4 regions of the Brevibacillus sp. NPDC058079 genome follow, and region 1 is predicted to be linked to each of the others. Evidence: riboswitches for the same ligand, from Rfam matches in the RefSeq annotation. Region 1 holds a riboswitch; each other region holds the start of a gene.

Region 1 (4,214 bases):
GAAAGGAGACGCGCAGCTGATCTACTTCCAACAATGGCTTCACGATGTACTCCCCCTCATTTCCTAATCCGCGGGTCCAGTGCGTCCTGCAAACCATCCCCGAGCGCGTTGCACGCGAACATGGTAAGGGAAATCATGAATCCCGGAAAAAACAGCCGCCACCACTGTCCGCTCAGCATAACCGCTAGCGCGTCGTTGGCCATGGTTCCCCAGCTGGCGGTTGGCGCTTGCACACCCAGCCCAAGAAAGCTGAGAAACGATTCGGCAAAAATCGCATGCGGTATCGTAAAGGTCAGGTTGACGATGATGACGCCGATCGTATTTGGCAGCAGATGTTTGATGATAATTTTGGCATGAGAGGTACCCAACTTTTCTGCAGCCAGCACAAACTCCTGACGCTTGATCTGCATGATTTGTCCTCTGACCAGGCGGGCCATTCCGACCCAACCAGTTAGTGAAAGGGCAATAATAATCGTTGTGAGACCAGGCTCCAGAACCACCATCAGTAGAATTACCACCAGCAGATACGGAATGCTGTACAGAATTTCAGCCAATCGCATCAGGATGTTGTCCACACGGTCGCCCAGCTTGTTCCTCCCTGCCATGTAACCGGAAATCCCGCCGACGCATACACCGATCACTAGGTCGATAGCAGCTGCCGCCACACCAATAAACAAAGAGATTTGACCGCCTACCCAGGTACGTGCCCACATGTCCCGACCCAAGTCATCTGTTCCAAACCAATGCTCGCCCGACAACGGCAGATTACCCTTCGTCAATGACTGTTCATGCGGGCTGTGGGGAACGAGAATCGGACCGATGATCGAGAGGGTTACCACTGCCATGAGCAGGAAGAACCCAAGCATTGCCAGCTTGTTGCGGCATACCCGCTGCAATACCTCCTGCCAATACCCAAGACTGGGACGTTCCCGAATTTCTTCGGATAGCCTGTTTCGGTCTACTGGTCGAAACAGGCTATCCAGTTGTGTTGCCTGATTGGCCATAACGCTACTTCCCTCCACTCGTCAATCTGATGCGCGGGTCAATCACCCGATACAGTAGGTCGATGATGTACAAAGTAAAAATGAGCACAAAGCTGTAAAACACTGTCGTTCCCAAAATAACGGGATAATCGCGGTTAAAAATACTTTCCACGAAGTATTTGCCGAGCCCGGGAATGGCGAAAATCTTTTCCACCACAAAGGTTCCCGTCATCAGGTTGGCAAACAGCGGACCGATAAAGGTAAGAACCGGCAGGATGGCATTGCGCATCCCGTGTCTAACGACAATAGAAAAGGTGCCAAGCCCTTTCGCCTCCGCCGTGCTTATGTATTCCTGTTGCCAAACCTCAAGCATGCTGGCTCGTACGAAACGGGCGATAATGGCGAGCGGACCGATAGCGAGCGCAAGCGTTGGAAGTATCGAATGCTCCCAGCTCCCCCACGCAGCAACGGGAAGAAGCTCCCATTTGACCGCCATGTACTTGATCAAAAGTGGCGCCAGAATAAAACTGGGGACGGAGATCCCAATGATGGCTGCAAACATAGACAAGAAATCCAAGGTTCGATTGTGATAGAGTGCCGCTACGATTCCCAGTGTGATTCCACCTGCCAGTGCGACAATAAAGGACTGGAGTCCCAGAACAGCCGATGCGGGGAATCCCTCTGCAATCAGCGTGTTCACATCCCTCGTCTTGGACTGGATAGAGGGCCCCAAGTCAAATTGCAGCAATCCTTTCAGATAGAGCAGGTACTGTACCGTGATTGGCTGATCCAGGTTGTACTCCGCCCGCATGTTCTTTACCACTTCTTCTGGAAGCATTTTGGCGTCAGACGCGAACGGGTCACCCGGAATCAGGTGCATGGTCACAAACGTTACCGTGACAATAATCCAAAGGGTAACGATCATGAGAAAGCCACGCTTGACCGCATAATGAAGCACGTTGTTTCCTCCTTCACATAATACAAAGTAAAAAGATATGAATACTATGAATTATAAATATAGAAAACCCCTCTCCGAAAAGAAGAGGGGCAATTACACGGTTCCCACCTTCTCATCTCGCAGAATAACTCCGCAGGAATTGGCACCGTAAGGTCAATCAGACCAAGGTTGCCGGGTTTCATCGGGCCAGTCCCTCCACCACTCTAGATAAGAATGTTCTATGAAATTTAATTTCATCGTAAAATTCTTTTTTATCTTATCATTTTACTCGGATATGTCAATCCTGTTCCATAACAATTGATTTTTCTTTATTTTATTTATGAAAAAAGTAAATCTTCACACACGTATGAATATGAGGATATCAGCCCAGATCTTAATCGTGGTGGCTAGGATCAACAAGGCCAGAATGGTTTGGAGAACCCGTGTATCCAAACGTTTGCTGACCTTCGTACCGAGCGGCGCTGCCATGATACTGGCGATTACCATGATCACGGATGGCCACAGTAATATGTCGCCCGCCATCCATTTCCCTGCAGTCGAACCGATGGAAGAAAGAAAGGTAATGGCAAGAGATGAAGCAATCGTAACTCTTGTCGGGATCTTGAGAATGATCAACATGATGGGAACCAAAATAAAAGCGCCAGCTGCCCCGACAATTCCGGAAGCGCCTCCGACAATCAAAGCGGATAATACGGCTGTTGGTTTATGAAAGATAACCTCGTACTGTTCACGTTCGTCCATTCGCTTTTTTGGCAGGAACATCAAGATTACAGCAATAGTGGCCAGGATGGCGTAAACGATATTGATGGCTTCTGCCGAGAGATATTTTCCTCCATACCCTCCAAGCAAGCTTCCTACGATAATGGCACTTCCCATGTACCGAACGAGCTGGTAATGAATAAGCTTATCTTTTCGCAGAGTCCAAACAGCAGCTAGGGTGGCAAAAAATACTTGGATTGCACTTATTCCGGATACTTCGTGAGCTGTGTAAGCAACGAATCCAAGGGCGGGCGGAATGTACAGAAGCATCGGATACTTGATGATGGAGCCCCCGATTCCGACGAGACCAGAAATAAATGATCCCGCGAAACCGATAACAAACAGTGTGATCACAAGGTCGATAGTCATACGCTCACCCTTTGCAACACCTCGATTCGTTTTACCCTCGTTCTACGACTGCCAAGCCGTCTTTTTGCCATTTCAAGATTCCGCCGCTCAAATTCATGACATCCTTGAATCCATTTGCCTGAAGAATGCTTGCGCCAATAGCGGATCGGGCACCGGAACGGCACTGTACGAGAAGAGGCTTATCGTGAGGAATCTCATCCAGCCGCATGGCGAGCGTACCGAGCATGATGTGCTGTGCATCCGGAATGTGTCCTTCCTTCCACTCAGTCAGATTACGTACATCTACTACGTGAACCTCTCCCTTTCCCACCCGTTCTGCAATCTCCAACGGTGTTACCTCTTCGATTGTCTCGAGCGAAGACACTTCACTTTCCATCAGCTTGCCGCTGTCGATAAAGCCTGTAACATGATCAATCCCTACGGAATGTAAGGCTAGCAAAATCTCGTCCAGCTGATCTGGTGTGGCCAGAATATGTACCGGACGATTGTAATCAACGATCCAGCCCGCCCAGTTGGCGAATGACTTGTTAAAAGGAATGTGAAGTGTTCCCTCCAGATGCCCCTTCGCAAAATTCTGGAAAGGACGCGTATCGATAATCTGTCCGTTTTCCAGCGATTCCTTTACCTGTTCAAACGAGTTGAACTCTTGAACAACAGGGAGTTCGTTGAGCAAGGCAGGACCTTCCTTATTCACTCGTTTCATCACTGCAAAATACGTTGGTGGCTCTGGTTGTCCATCCAGGAGTGCCTTGACGAATTCCTCTTCACTGGAGTGTGCCATCGCCCAGTTAAAGAGCTTTTCATAACCGACGGTAGAAGACGGCACGGCCCCCAGTGCTTTGCCGCAAGCACTTCCTGCGCCATGAGCTGGCCATACCTGCATATAATCCGGCAGTTGCTTGAATTTTTGGAGGGACTGGAACATGGCTCTTGCACCTGACTCGGACGTACCCTTCATTCCCGCTGCTTTTTCGAGCAAGTCCGGTCTGCCGATATCGCCGACAAAGACAAAATCTCCCGTAAAGATCCCGATGGGGCGATCTGCATTCCCTCCGAGGTCTGTCAAAAGGAAGGAGATGCTTTCGGGTGTATGGCCAGGCGTATGCATAACTTCAAATAGCAAGTTCCCGATAAAAAAGCGATCC
Region 2 (4,214 bases), 740 kb from region 1:
GGCGACCGACCTCTTCCATCCCAGTCATCAACGGACCGTTGATGATCTCGAGCGGTACGTATTTATCCAGAGCCAGCTTCAAGTCTTCCACTAGACCATCCTTGGAGCCTTCGACTACATAACGGGCCAAGCGTTCTTCGAGCGTTAGCGAGGAGACTTCCACACTGACTTCCTTTTTCTTTTGGCGATAAAATTCGGTGAAGGCCGCCAATGTCTCATCATTTGTCTCGAATAGAAGAGCTTCTGCCAGCTTTCTCTCGTCTTCTGGAATCGAAGCGTAGCGCTCCAGCTTTTCCGTGTTGACGATGGCGTAATCAAGCCCTGCGAGAGTGGTGTGGTACAAGAAGACCGCATTCAGCACTTCCCGACCTGCAGCAGGCAAGCCGAAGGAAACGTTACTGACACCCAGGATTGTCTTGCAAGCAGGCATTGCTTGTTTGATCAAACGAATTCCTTCTACGGTTTCCAATGCAGAGCCGATGTATTGTTCATCCCCCGTCCCTACTGGAAAGACGAGTGGATCGAAAATAATATCCTGTGGCTTTATTCCATACTGGTTGACAAGAATGTCGTACGAGCGTTGCGCGACCTCCAGCTTCTTTTCGCGAGTGATAGCCATACCCGCTTCCTCAATCGTTCCAACGACAACGGAGGCACCGAACTTGTGAATAAGCGGAACGACTTCCTCAAATCGCTCCAACCCGTCTTCCAGGTTGATCGAGTTGAGAATGGCCTTCCCTTGCGAGTAGCGAAGTCCCAGCTCCATAACCTTGGCATCTGTCGAGTCGATCATGAGGGGCGCTTTTACTTTTTTCACGATGAACTGTAGGAATTTTTCCATATCTTCGTATTCATCACGGTCGGGATCAGCCAAGCATATATCGATGACATGTGCGCCGCGCTTTACTTGTGCCCGGGCAATATCAGATGCTTCTTCATAGTGACCAGCTGCAATCATTTCACGGAATTTTTTGGAACCGATGACATTGGTCCTCTCCCCTACTAGCAGGGGACGATTGTCATCTTCGACGTAAACGACCTCGATCCCGGAGACCGCGCTCAGCGGTTCTACAGCTGCACTGCGAGGCTTGCAGTCTTTCAATGCTTCTGCCATCGCTTGAATATGGTCAGGCGTTGTTCCGCAGCAACCGCCAGCGACGTTTATCCAGCCTTGTTCAGCGAACGCCAGCATTTTCGAGGCAAGTCCTTGTGGCGTTTCATGGTAATGACCGTTCTCATCTGGCAAGCCTGCGTTCGGATAACAGCTGACCGCACATTGGGCAATTCCCGACAATGTCCGCAGATGATCACGCATGAACTCTGGTCCTGTCGCACAGTTCAGACCAATAGAGACTGGCTTTATATGTTCCAAGGAGATGTAAAACGCCTCGATGTTTTGGCCAGCAAGCGTCGTGCCCATCGGCTCAATCGTACCTGACAGCATCACCGGGATCTCCTGTCCAAGCTCTTCAAAAGCTTTGCGAATCCCAATTCCACCGGCCTTAACGTTCAACGTATCTTGCGAGGTTTCCAAAAGAAGAACATCGGAGCCACCGAGAATCAGACCTTTTGCCTGACGATAATACGCCTCGACCAGTTCTTCAAAAGTGACACCGCCTGTCAACGAAAGGGTTTTGGTCGTAGGTCCCATTGCACCTGCTACAAAACGCGGCCACTCCTCCGTGGAATAGGCATCCACCGCTTCTCTGGCCAAGCGTGCTGCCGCTATATTGATCTCAAGGTCTTTCTCTGGCACATCGTACTCGGCTAAAACGATGGAAGCAGCACCAAACGTATTTGTTTCGACGATGTCTGCTCCCGCCTCTAAATATTTCTCATGAATGGAACGGATCACATCTGGTCTGGTCAGGTTCAAGAGTTCATTACAGCCATCATAGGCTTCACCGCCGAAATCATCAGCAGTCAGGTTCGCCTGTTGAAGCATGGTGCCCATTGCACCGTCCAGAATCAGAATTTTCCGGGAAAGCTGTTCGCGAAAAGTTGGTTTCATTGACGTGCCCCTTTTCTCCCTTGCATCGGCTTATTCTCTGTCATTAGGTAAATAAAATCAAAAAATCCTCTTCTTTGAAAGAAGAGGATTTGTCAGCAGATACGAAAACGCCTGAGACATCCTCTTATCTTTCAAAGCACGTAGCTTTGCTGGAATTGGCACCGGATTTTTACCGGTTGCCGAGGCTTCATCAGGCCAGTCCCTCTGCCTCTCTGGATAAGAGTCGTACACTTGTCATTTAGTTGTATTGTGAAATGTCTTGAATGTTTGCAAGTATCTTAACACCCCCTTTGTCTCCCCGTCAATTGTGAATTGTCTATTTTTTACTAAGCCTCTTCTCTTACGCGCCCATTTTTGCCTAAGCTGGGCATCCGCCCAGTCCAATATCGGCATTCGTGTATAGACTGGAGTATAACGGAAAGGAGGGGAAACAAAGATGAGTACATCTTTCTGCGGGAACGGATTCTTCGGTGACTGCTTCGCAATCGTGCTCGTGCTGTTTATCCTGTTGGTTATTATCGGGTGCTCGTGTGACGACTGTTAGATAAGTGTTTAAGAAAGGCTATCCCAAAAGCCATCAGGAATGGCTGCGGGATAGCCTTTTTTTCGTTTTAGTCGGCGATGATCTTGCCTGTCACGGCATCAAGGGCCATAAATTTGTTCGCAAGCTTTTCCTCACTCCACGGCACATACGCCAGCTTCGGTTGAGGTAATTTTTGCCCATCCACATCTTTCATCAAATAGACCAGCTTCAAAGGCATGACGCGTAAATACTCCTCAACAGCCTTGTCTTTCGAGATGATCTTGTCGGATGCTGGAAGCTCCACCAACTCGTGCGTCTCTCTGTAGTTATCAAACTTTGTCACTTTGCCCGTAGACGGATCGACCGTTACCGAATAAGCCGCTTTTTGCTCGCGATCCTGTACAGGAATGCCATCCTTGCTCAGGAAAAATCTGAATTCCCATTCGCCCGATGACACAGGACTCGCTTCGCCTGGCTGTATAACTTGTGCCAATTGTACTTCTTTTACACCTGGATCGACGTATTTATGCAGAAAGGCGAATGCAGCCTCTTCCGCTTGCTGGCGTTTGACTGTCACTGCAGCATTGGAACGCGGTGTTCCCAGCCCGACGACACTGCCTGTTTCTGCGATAACTTCTACGCCGATATACTTGTCATTTTTATCATACCAGACGTATTCCTTGCGTCCATCGCGCTCACGTTCACTCTCTCTGTAGGTCAAGCCTTCTACCTGTACGCCGAACTCTGCTTGCAGCAGTGCTTTTGCCTCATCCTTGGAGCGAACCTTGACGTATTCTTTCGGAGATTCGATTGGATGTGCTTTCTTCGTATTCAACTGATCATAGGCAAGCCCGTTATCTCCCGTTCCATACACAATCTTGCCACTGGTCGCGTCGATATGCCACTCCGTACCATCTTCACGTCCTCGTTGCATGAAGGAAACAGCTGGCGTGTACTCCAGAATAGGCTGCCACTTCTCTCCTTGTTTTGATTCTGGCCGTATTCTCGGATTCTGCACGTATCGAAGCTTCATATGCTCACTCAGCTCTTTGATGGCTACCTCTTCTGACACAGCAGTCGATACATCTGGATATCGTGACGGCTCGAATGATACGGGCTCCTTCCTGAAATATTGGACATGGCCAGAGTCAGTTGTTACTATGCTTATTTCATCAGACAACACTGGCAGCCCGTTATAGTATCGCAAGTACAATCCTGGATTGTTGGCGTCCAACAACCGATAGTTCTCGCTATCAGCCCCGAGCAGTTTGTTCAGAAACTGTCGCTCTTGCTCCAAGGCTTTTGCTCCTTCTGCTTCTTTCCGGCTCGCTGCTTCCTTTTCATCCCTATACAGAAGCATATACGATTCCAGTGCTTGACCATTTCCATAGATCGCAAGAGAAACCTGATGCCCCTCCTTGTTCATTTTCCCCAAGATTACTAACATGCCATCGTGGTTCTTCTCTTTATCCAACAGAAGAAGGGAGGGGTTCAAATCGGGCACGGCATCTGTCAGCTTGGTGAAAAAGGCTTGTTCACTCTTGTTCAATCGCCCGAAAAATGTGACTTGCTCATGCTGGTCAATTCCAACTGACAATACGTCGAACGGAACTCGCTGGCCGTTTTCCATACGTTGATAATTCACGCTCATCCATGGGCCTTTTACCTTATACTCGTCCG
Region 3 (4,214 bases), on a different contig from region 1:
AAAAGAAAAACGCATGCACAAAGAGCCACAAGGACAAAACAAGATCAACGTAAATCGTACAGGAACACCTTAAAAGAAAAGAGGTATCCCCCGAATTTAAGCCCGGGAGAATACCTCTTTTTCTTTATGGACTGGTGCTTCAGATGGCAAATGATCCAAAGCTTGCTTCAAATCTGCCACCAAGTCATCGAAATCCTCCAAACCAGCTGACAGCCTGATCAAACCATCTGTTATTCCCCTTGCAGCTCTTTCCTCAGCAGGCATCGCTGCATGTGACATCGTAGCTGGGTAGGAGAGAATCGTTTCCACTGCCCCGAGGCTGACAGCCACAATCGGCAATTTTACGCGATCAAACAACGCTTTTGCTCGCTCGCGGCTCCCTACATCAAAAGAAAGAACAGCCCCATGACCGGTCGCTTGTTGTGTTTGAATCAGGTGACCGGGATGATCCTCCAGTCCTGTATAGTAGACTCGGCTTACCTGTGGATGCGAAGACAACCAGTCAGCCAAGCTCGCGGCTGTTTTCGTACTGACATCCAGTCGGGCTTTCAATGTTTTGAGCCCACGCATTACGAGCCAGCAGTCCTGCACACCCAAAATCGCTCCCATGCCATTCTGGATAAAGTAGAGCTGTTCCCCTAACGCAGCCTCTCTGGTCACAGCCAGACCTGCCACGACGTCGCTATGCCCTCCGATAAACTTCGTTGCACTATGAATGACCACATCTGCGCCAAGCTCCAATGGCCGCTGGTAATACGGTGTAAGGAATGTATTATCGACAATGACGAGCAAGCCGTGCTCCTTCGCGATACGAGAAACCGCTGCAATATCTGTCACCTTTAAGGTGGGATTGGAGGGGGTCTCCAGGTAAACCCCTTTCGTTGCCGGTGTAATGGCCGCACGAACGGCTTCTGTATCTGTTGCATCCACGAACGTAACGGAGATGCCCATTCTCGACAATACCTTGGTCAAAAACCGAAACGTGCCACCGTATACATCTTCCGCCACTACTACATGGTCTCCAGCTGAAAACAACATGAACACGCTGGAAATGGCAGCCATGCCAGATGAGAACGCGAAACCGCGTGAGCCTCCCTCCAGAGACGCAATGGCTTCCTCCAAAGCCTGCCTGGTCGGATTGCCTGATCTGGCATAATCGAATGTACCTGGCTGATCGATATCAGCCTGATGAAACGTGGAAGCCTGATAAATTGGAACCGACGACGCACCTGTGAACGGGTCAATGCAAGTCGAACCGTGGAGGAGCTTGGTTGCAAAATTCATCGTACACTCCCTCCTACGACCAAACTAGCATTCAAGGCCTGAAACAAATCGGCTACGACATCATCTGGATGCTCGATGCCAACCGACAGTCGCAACAATCGATCACAAACACCGACATGCTCTCTGACTTCTTGCGGGATATCGGCGTGAGTTTGCGTCGCCGGATACGTACACAATGACTCGACACCACCCAGACTTTCTGCAAAGGACACGATTTGCAGATTTTGCAGGAACAATCCCACCTGCTCTGCATCACGTACGCGGAACGATACCATCCCACTATGCCCAGTCGCTTGATTCACCTGGATCTCATGTCCCGGATGCTCTGGCAGACCTGGATAAAATACCTCAGCCACTGCTGGATGCTCACGCAACTTTTCCGCTACAATCAAGGCATTGGATTGGTGGCGCTCCATCCGCAATGCCAATGTTTTCATCCCGCGAACGAGAAGCCAACAATCTTGCGGTCCGAGTACAGCACCGATTGAATTGTGCAAAAACCGGATTTTTTCCGACAACTCTTCTCCTTTTGTTACGATGAGTCCCGCCAGCACATCGTTATGTCCTGCCAAATACTTGGTTGCACTATGTAGGACGATATCTGCACCAAGCTCTAGTGGGCGTTGACAATACGGGGTTAAGAATGTGTTGTCTACAATCGTCAGGATCCCGTGCTGTTTCGCCAATTGTGTTACTGCTCGAATATCAGTAATCTGCATGAGCGGATTGGTTGGCGTCTCGACGAAGATGGCCTTTGTATCCGGGCGAATCGCATCATTGAGTGCACGAATGTCACGCAAATCCACGTACGAAAACGTCAGACCGTAACGAGAGAGCACTTGCTCGAACAATCGATAGGTTCCCCCGTACAGATCGAGTGAAACGATCAGATGATCCCCTTGGGAAAACAAACCCATGACAGTATGAACAGCAGCCATTCCTGAGGCGCAAGCAAATCCTGCATCCCCTGATTCCGCTTCAGCGATAGTCTCCTCCAAAATGGTTCGAGTAGGATTAGCTGTGCGTGTATAATCATATCCAGTGCTCTGGCCCAAGGCAGGATGGCGATAGGCTGTTGCATAGTAAACAGGAAAGCTCACCGCCCCTGTTTTTTCGTCTCTGCCTACTCCCGCCTGAATCAATTTCGTTTCCAATTTCATGTCTGTTTCTCTCCCTCCAATTGTGTACGAGGGCATCAAAAAAGCCCCCTTTCCTCTGAAAGAAGGCTTTGTTTACGTCACCGTAAGCAAATCCTTCTCATCTTTCAGAGTTTGATAACTCTGCAGGAATTAGCACCATTATCTCCCTGTTAAAATACAGGTGATTGGTTGCCGGGCATCATCGGGCCAGTCCCTCCGCCGCTCTGGATAAGAAGATTGCTATTCAATTTGATTGACCCTAATACTAAAGGATCGGCAGGATTCTTGTCAACAATTTATTTCCACCCGTTAATTTGCATCTTTCAAGGCGGTCATAACTTGATTGTCCAGCTTCGCTGCCGCATTTTTGTCATACGTCTTTTCATATTGTGGTTCTACGGAAATACGGGAACCGTAAAACATAATATCACGAACAGCCTCAATCTTGATTTCTGCCATGGCCAGCTTGAGCGGAACACCTTCCAGTCGGTCTGTTTTGACGACAGCACGACCATTAATGGCGAAAGACGAGCCGGCACCGATCAAATGCAGGACAACTTGCGGTTCCTTCGCAATATTAGCCAAAATACGTGAGCGATTATCCACGGCAAAACGAATCATATCGGCGCTGACAGCATACGTCCAGGACAAAGAGCTGAGCGATGGTGCCCCTGACTCATGGTCTACTGTGCCCAAGGTAACAAAACGCTCCTTTTGCAAGAGCTTGAATAAATCTTCGGAAAGAGATTGGGAAACAGTTTCAGCCATTTCAAAGCCTCCTAACAAACGTTTTGTACGTTCATTTTACCCTTCGCTTAGCTGATAGGCAAACGTTTCCTCTTCACCTTGATTCTGGTTGTCTTTTTCCCTAGACTGGTAGGTAACGATACCGAATGATGGAAGGGGTTGGACACCTTGTCGCCTACAGACCGCCTCATGCAGCAAATTGATCAAGTCCTTGAAGAGCTTCAGGAAGTTCGGAAGGTAAATGAGCGGATGCATAAAATTGCGATGTTCCTGGAAGATATTCGACTAGCAGATGTGATCCAAAATTACACAGCCCCGCGCAAGCTGCTCTGGATCAATTTCCTCGCAGGTCTTGCCCGGGGTCTGGGGTTGACGATTGGTACTGCTATCGTTTTGGCTTTCCTCGGCTCCCTCTTGACGCAATTTCTTTCCATCCCCATTCTGGGGGATTACATCAGACAATTGGTGGAGTACGTCGAGACGTACAAGCAGCGACCTTAACGCTAGAGCCTAGTCTCTGTCGTCACGATCATCATCGACCTGGTCATTATCGTCATCATGATGTTTGTCGTGCTTTTTCCAATAGCCATACGCGTTGCCGTTGGGATGCTTATCTTTCTGCTTCCCTTTTTCTTTTTTCTTTTTGTCATCATCATCGTCTTTATCCTCGTCTGTTGGCTTCACAGGCTCGACAATGACTTTTGTGCTTAATGCAACGTCAGCTTTCTTAACCAGCTTATCGTCTTCATACAATGCGAATTGAATCGATTTGGCGCTAAAGGAATGGTTCTTGTACGACAACGTCAAAGAAAACTCACCTTTGTCATTCGGTTTAATCTCTTTTTTCTTCCCGTCAGGAGCGATCACAAACAATTCCGTATCGTCCTTTTTATTCCAGCCGCTTACTGTCCCCTTCACCTGAATGGACTTGGCGGCAGGATTGTTTACAGCAGTCGCCTTGATGGCATATTCGGTCGCTTGATCCTTATCAGGAGCGTTAACGATTTCTACCTGAACGGATTCGGAATCAACCTTCTTGCCATC
Region 4 (4,214 bases), on a different contig from region 1:
ACGATAGCCAGTTAGTGATCCGTTTTTACCGACAACGCGGTGGCAGGGGACTGTAATGAGAACCGGATTGGCACCGATTGCTGCACCGACGGCACGAACAGCAGCAGGCTTTTCAATGATGTTCGCAATGTCGGTGTACGATGCCGTTTGACCGTATGGGATTTGGCACAGTGCCTCCCAGACAGCGAGCTGAAAAGGCGTTCCAGACAGGTCGCAATCCATGGAAAAATGCTCGCGCGTCCCCTGCAAATACTCCATCAGTTCTGTTGCAAAAGGCTGTAGCCATGGTTCGTCTTGCACCAGTGCACTTTGTGGATGATGCTTTTCAACCCACGCTTCCAATTCAGCAAAAGGCTGGTTGACCGAGCCGACATAACAAAGCCCGGCAGCCGTTGCAGCCAAATAAATGGTCCAATCACCATGCACAAGCATTGACCAACGTACCGTCTGATCCTTAATCGTTTCCATTTCCATACGCCTCCTTTGAGCTGTGTACGCACAGTATACCTCCAGCACCTGTTCTTCGTACGTTTTTAGGAGTGGATGAGCAAGATAACGAAACAGTGTCGTCTACATTCTCATTGCTTTTATCCAGCGGCGGGAGTAAGGTAGGAGGAGATAGAGGAGGAACGATACTAGTATGACTGATCAATTAACACATTTTAATGAACAAAATCGAGCTCGGATGGTGGACGTGTCTGAGAAGGACGTCACAAAACGGGTGGCTGTAGCCGAGAGCCAAATCAGCATGAAACCCGAAACGCTCGCCCGAATCCGTGAAGGTCGGATCGAAAAGGGCGATGTACTCGCAGTTGCGCAGGTAGCAGGTGTCATGGCTGCCAAAAAGACGTGGGAAATCATCCCGATGTGTCATCCGCTGCCATTGACTGGCATCGACATACAATTTGCTTTTGTAGATGAAACGACGCTTGCGATTACAGGAACCGTGAAGACGACAGGGAAAACTGGCGTCGAGATGGAGGCGTTGACCGCTGTCAGCATAGCGGCTTTGACCGTGTATGACATGTGCAAAGCCATGGATAAAGAAATGATAATCGGTCCAACCAGTCTGCAATCCAAAACAGGCGGAAAAAGCGGCGATTTCCATCGGGGAGAGAAGTAAGCCATGAGGCAAAAGTGGGAATCCTATCCGAGCAGCATTCGTTTATTGGCGATTGCTGCCGTCATTTTTTCTACAGGAATGGCGTGTATTTGGCCGCTTGTCACGATCTATATTCACAACCATCTCGGAAAGCCGCTGACTGTAGCCGGCTTCTTGTTGCTTTTAAATCAAGGCGCATTCTTGATCGGGAGTATTGTCGGCGGGATGATGTTTGACCGCTGGGGAAAAATGCGCACCATTATTGTCGGTTCCATCGGCGTTATTCTGATATCGATCGGCTTAGGTCTTACGCAAGATTTTACGATTTATGTTGTCTTGCTTCTATTGAATGGTCTGTTTTACGGAACACTTTCTCCTGTGATGAATGCACTGGCAGTAGTGTTATGGCCGGACGGGGGACGGAAAGGAATCAATCTGATTTATGTCACCCTCAATGTGGGGGTAGCTGCCGGTTCTGCGCTGGGCGGCTTCTTGGCAAGTGTTTCGTTTGCCTGGACGTTTTTCGGTAATGCGATCTCGCAAGTGATTGTGCTCGCCATGTTCATGCTCATTTTGCCGCGTCAGTTAAAAATGGTGGAACAACGCGAAAACTCGACGACTGGACAAAGTATGTCTGAGCAAGCAACTGGTGATGTGCTGCAACAACCACAGCAAGAGCCAAAGGTGGTATGGGGAGCATTGCTGCTATTATGTGGGGGGCTATTAATTAGCTGGATTGTCTATGTACAATGGACGACGGTGCTGTCTACCTACATGCAATCCCTGGGCATTTCACTCCGTCAATACAGTCTGTTGTGGACGCTGAACGGAGGTTTGATCCTGTTTGGTCAGCCATTGATTGCGTGGGTCATTCGACGCTTTGCCCGTACGCTAAAAGCACAAATGCTCTTGGGCGCTTATATTTTTGCCTTGTCGATGCTGATTCTGTCGCAATCAACGGTTTATGCAGGCTTTGTGGCAGGCATGTTCGTCATGACGCTAGGAGAAATGCTCGTGTGGCCAGCGGTGCCGGCAGTAGCTGCACAGTTTACGCCAGAGGGACGTGAAGGCTTCATTCAAGGTCTGATTGCAGGAACTGGATCAGCAGGGCGGATGCTCGGACCACTGCTCGGCGCCTTCATTTTCCAATCGATTCATGCGCAGGGACTATTGTTCGTGATGGCAGGCTTGTGTCTGTTGTCTGTGGCATTCTTCGCTTTCCACACCTCATTTCAAAAAAGAAGGCATCAAGTGTCGGTACAGAATCAAGCATCTTGACACGGTTTACGTGCTCAAGTAGTATGATATAGACGAAAAAACAGTATATTCCGTGTGTTTGACTTATTCAGAGAGGTGGAGGGACTGGCCCTATGAAGCCCGGCAGCGGATCTGTTCCATGTGATGGACAGATGCTGTGCCAATTCCAGCAGGATTTTTTCCTGACAGATAAGGACGTGACCAAGCTGATCTCCCCCTTTTTCTGTATGGAAAAAGGGGGTTTTACTGTATTGGGCCCAAGAAAGGAATGGAAGAAAGATGCGCATTCAACCCTCCGACATGATTGATCGACTCCCTACCCAGTTTTTTGCGACCCTGGTGGCAAAAGTAAACAAGGTCATTGCGCAAGGCCATGACGTCATTAACCTAGGGCAGGGCAATCCCGATCTGCCGACACCGCCGCACATTATTGAAGAATTACAGGCACAAGCGGCACAACCACTCCATCACAAATATCCGCCTTTTCAGGGACGCGTGGAACTGAAGCAGGCAGTGGCTCATTGGTATAAGCAAGAATTTGATGTAGACCTCGATCCGGAGGAAGAAGTAGCGATTTTGTTCGGCAGCAAAACCGGACTCGTAGAGATTTGCCAAGTACTCATGAACGCAGGCGATGTTGCACTGGTTCCGGACCCAGGCTATCCGGATTATTGGTCGGGGGTTGCAGTCGTAGACGGACGGATGGTCATGATGCCTCTGAAGGCGGAAAATGACTTTTTACCAGACTACAGCCAGCTCTCCCAAGCTGATTTGGATCGAGCGAAACTGATGTTTCTCAACTATCCGAACAATCCAACAGCAGTCAACGCACCACTCGAGTTTTATGAGGAAACGATTCGTTTTGCCCGAAAACATGAAATCGTCGTCTGCCATGACTTCGCCTACGGGGCGATCAGCTATGACGGGAAAAAGCCAGTCAGCTTCATGCAGGTTCCGGGAGCAAAAGAAGTGGGCGTAGAATTTTATACCTTGTCCAAAACGTACAACATGGCAGGCTGGCGTGTTGGTGCCATGGTAGGAAATCGCGAGCTGGTTCGTCTGATTAACCTCATTCAGGACCATTACTTCGTCAGTCTGTTCGGAGCGGTACAGATGGCGGCAGCCAAAGCGATGACGGAGTCACAGCAGTGCGTTCGCGATCTCGTCGCTGTCTACGAAAGCCGCCGCAATGCCTTGTACTCCAATCTGCATCGGATTGGCTGGCAGGCGCCACCATCTCAAGGTTCGTTTTTTGCTTGGCTTCCTGTTCCAAGTGGCTTTACTTCCGTGGAGTTCTCTGACCTGCTATTGGAAAAAGCGCATGTCGTCGTAGCGCCAGGAAATGGCTTTGGTCCGACGGGTGAGGGCTATGTGCGAGCGGCTTTGTTATCCAATGAAGATCGTCTCGCAGAAGCGGTCCAACGGATTGAGCGGTTGGGGTTGTTTACGAAAACAAAATGAAGGCAAGGGAATTCGACCACACTACCATACAAATGGAGTGTGGTTTTTTTATTCTAGAATAAAAATCATTCTCATTATTGACAGATAATGATTTTCATTATACGATGACATTGTTAATGATAATTAGTCTCAGCGAGAGCGGGAGGGTACCATGCGCTATCAGATTAACGGTTACACGGATATGTATACGGTGATCGCCAACGAGCGAAAAATCGGCGGAGCCATTGAAGCAGGCCAGATTCGCTTGCGGACGGGAGAAGTTTACGCCAATGCTGTTCTCACTCGTTTGGAAATGTCAGGTGCGCATTTTTGCTCAATCGGATTTGTAACAGAAGAAGGCAAAAGACTGATTGTCCATGTGAATGATATCAGCATGATCGCTGATGCTCGTCAC

Evidence for each region. Region 1 has a riboswitch for S-adenosylmethionine ahead of ACFVS2_RS04200 (ABC transporter permease). Riboswitches for the same ligand answer to the same signal wherever they lie in the genome.
Region 2: linked by a shared signal. The riboswitch ahead of metH (methionine synthase) and the one ahead of ACFVS2_RS04200 (ABC transporter permease) in region 1 are both predicted to bind S-adenosylmethionine.
Region 3: linked by a shared signal. The riboswitch ahead of ACFVS2_RS08945 (aminotransferase class I/II-fold pyridoxal phosphate-dependent enzyme) and the one ahead of ACFVS2_RS04200 (ABC transporter permease) in region 1 are both predicted to bind S-adenosylmethionine.
Region 4: linked by a shared signal. The riboswitch ahead of ACFVS2_RS17730 (pyridoxal phosphate-dependent aminotransferase) and the one ahead of ACFVS2_RS04200 (ABC transporter permease) in region 1 are both predicted to bind S-adenosylmethionine.

What each region holds. Positions count from the first base shown of each region.
Region 1 is NZ_JBHVSO010000001.1:880,882-885,095, reverse strand. It holds gene ACFVS2_RS04210 (ABC transporter ATP-binding protein) at 1-43, opposite strand, end outside; gene ACFVS2_RS04205 (ABC transporter permease) at 57-1,004, opposite strand; gene ACFVS2_RS04200 (ABC transporter permease) at 1,009-1,941, opposite strand; SAM riboswitch class I at 2,051-2,155, opposite strand; gene ACFVS2_RS04195 (sulfite exporter TauE/SafE family protein) at 2,278-3,069, opposite strand; gene ACFVS2_RS04190 (MBL fold metallo-hydrolase) at 3,101-4,214, opposite strand, start outside.
Region 2 is NZ_JBHVSO010000001.1:141,305-145,518, reverse strand. It holds gene metH (methionine synthase) at 1-2,011, opposite strand, end outside; SAM riboswitch class I at 2,133-2,234, opposite strand; gene ACFVS2_RS00745 (YjcZ family sporulation protein) at 2,448-2,555, shown strand; gene ACFVS2_RS00740 (YcdB/YcdC domain-containing protein) at 2,623-4,214, opposite strand, start outside.
Region 3 is NZ_JBHVSO010000002.1:473,892-478,105, forward strand. It holds gene ACFVS2_RS08935 (YhcN/YlaJ family sporulation lipoprotein) at 1-73, shown strand, start outside; gene ACFVS2_RS08940 (trans-sulfuration enzyme family protein) at 97-1,284, opposite strand; gene ACFVS2_RS08945 (aminotransferase class I/II-fold pyridoxal phosphate-dependent enzyme) at 1,281-2,444, opposite strand; SAM riboswitch class I at 2,539-2,658, opposite strand; gene ACFVS2_RS08950 (pyridoxamine 5'-phosphate oxidase family protein) at 2,733-3,191, opposite strand; gene ACFVS2_RS08955 (DUF5665 domain-containing protein) at 3,360-3,671, shown strand; gene ACFVS2_RS08960 (hypothetical protein) at 3,681-4,214, opposite strand, start outside.
Region 4 is NZ_JBHVSO010000005.1:400,883-405,096, forward strand. It holds gene ACFVS2_RS17715 (methylated-DNA--[protein]-cysteine S-methyltransferase) at 1-468, opposite strand, end outside; gene moaC (cyclic pyranopterin monophosphate synthase MoaC) at 641-1,123, shown strand; gene ACFVS2_RS17725 (MFS transporter) at 1,127-2,380, shown strand; SAM riboswitch class I at 2,441-2,555, shown strand; gene ACFVS2_RS17730 (pyridoxal phosphate-dependent aminotransferase) at 2,639-3,820, shown strand; gene ACFVS2_RS17735 (hypothetical protein) at 3,972-4,214, shown strand, end outside.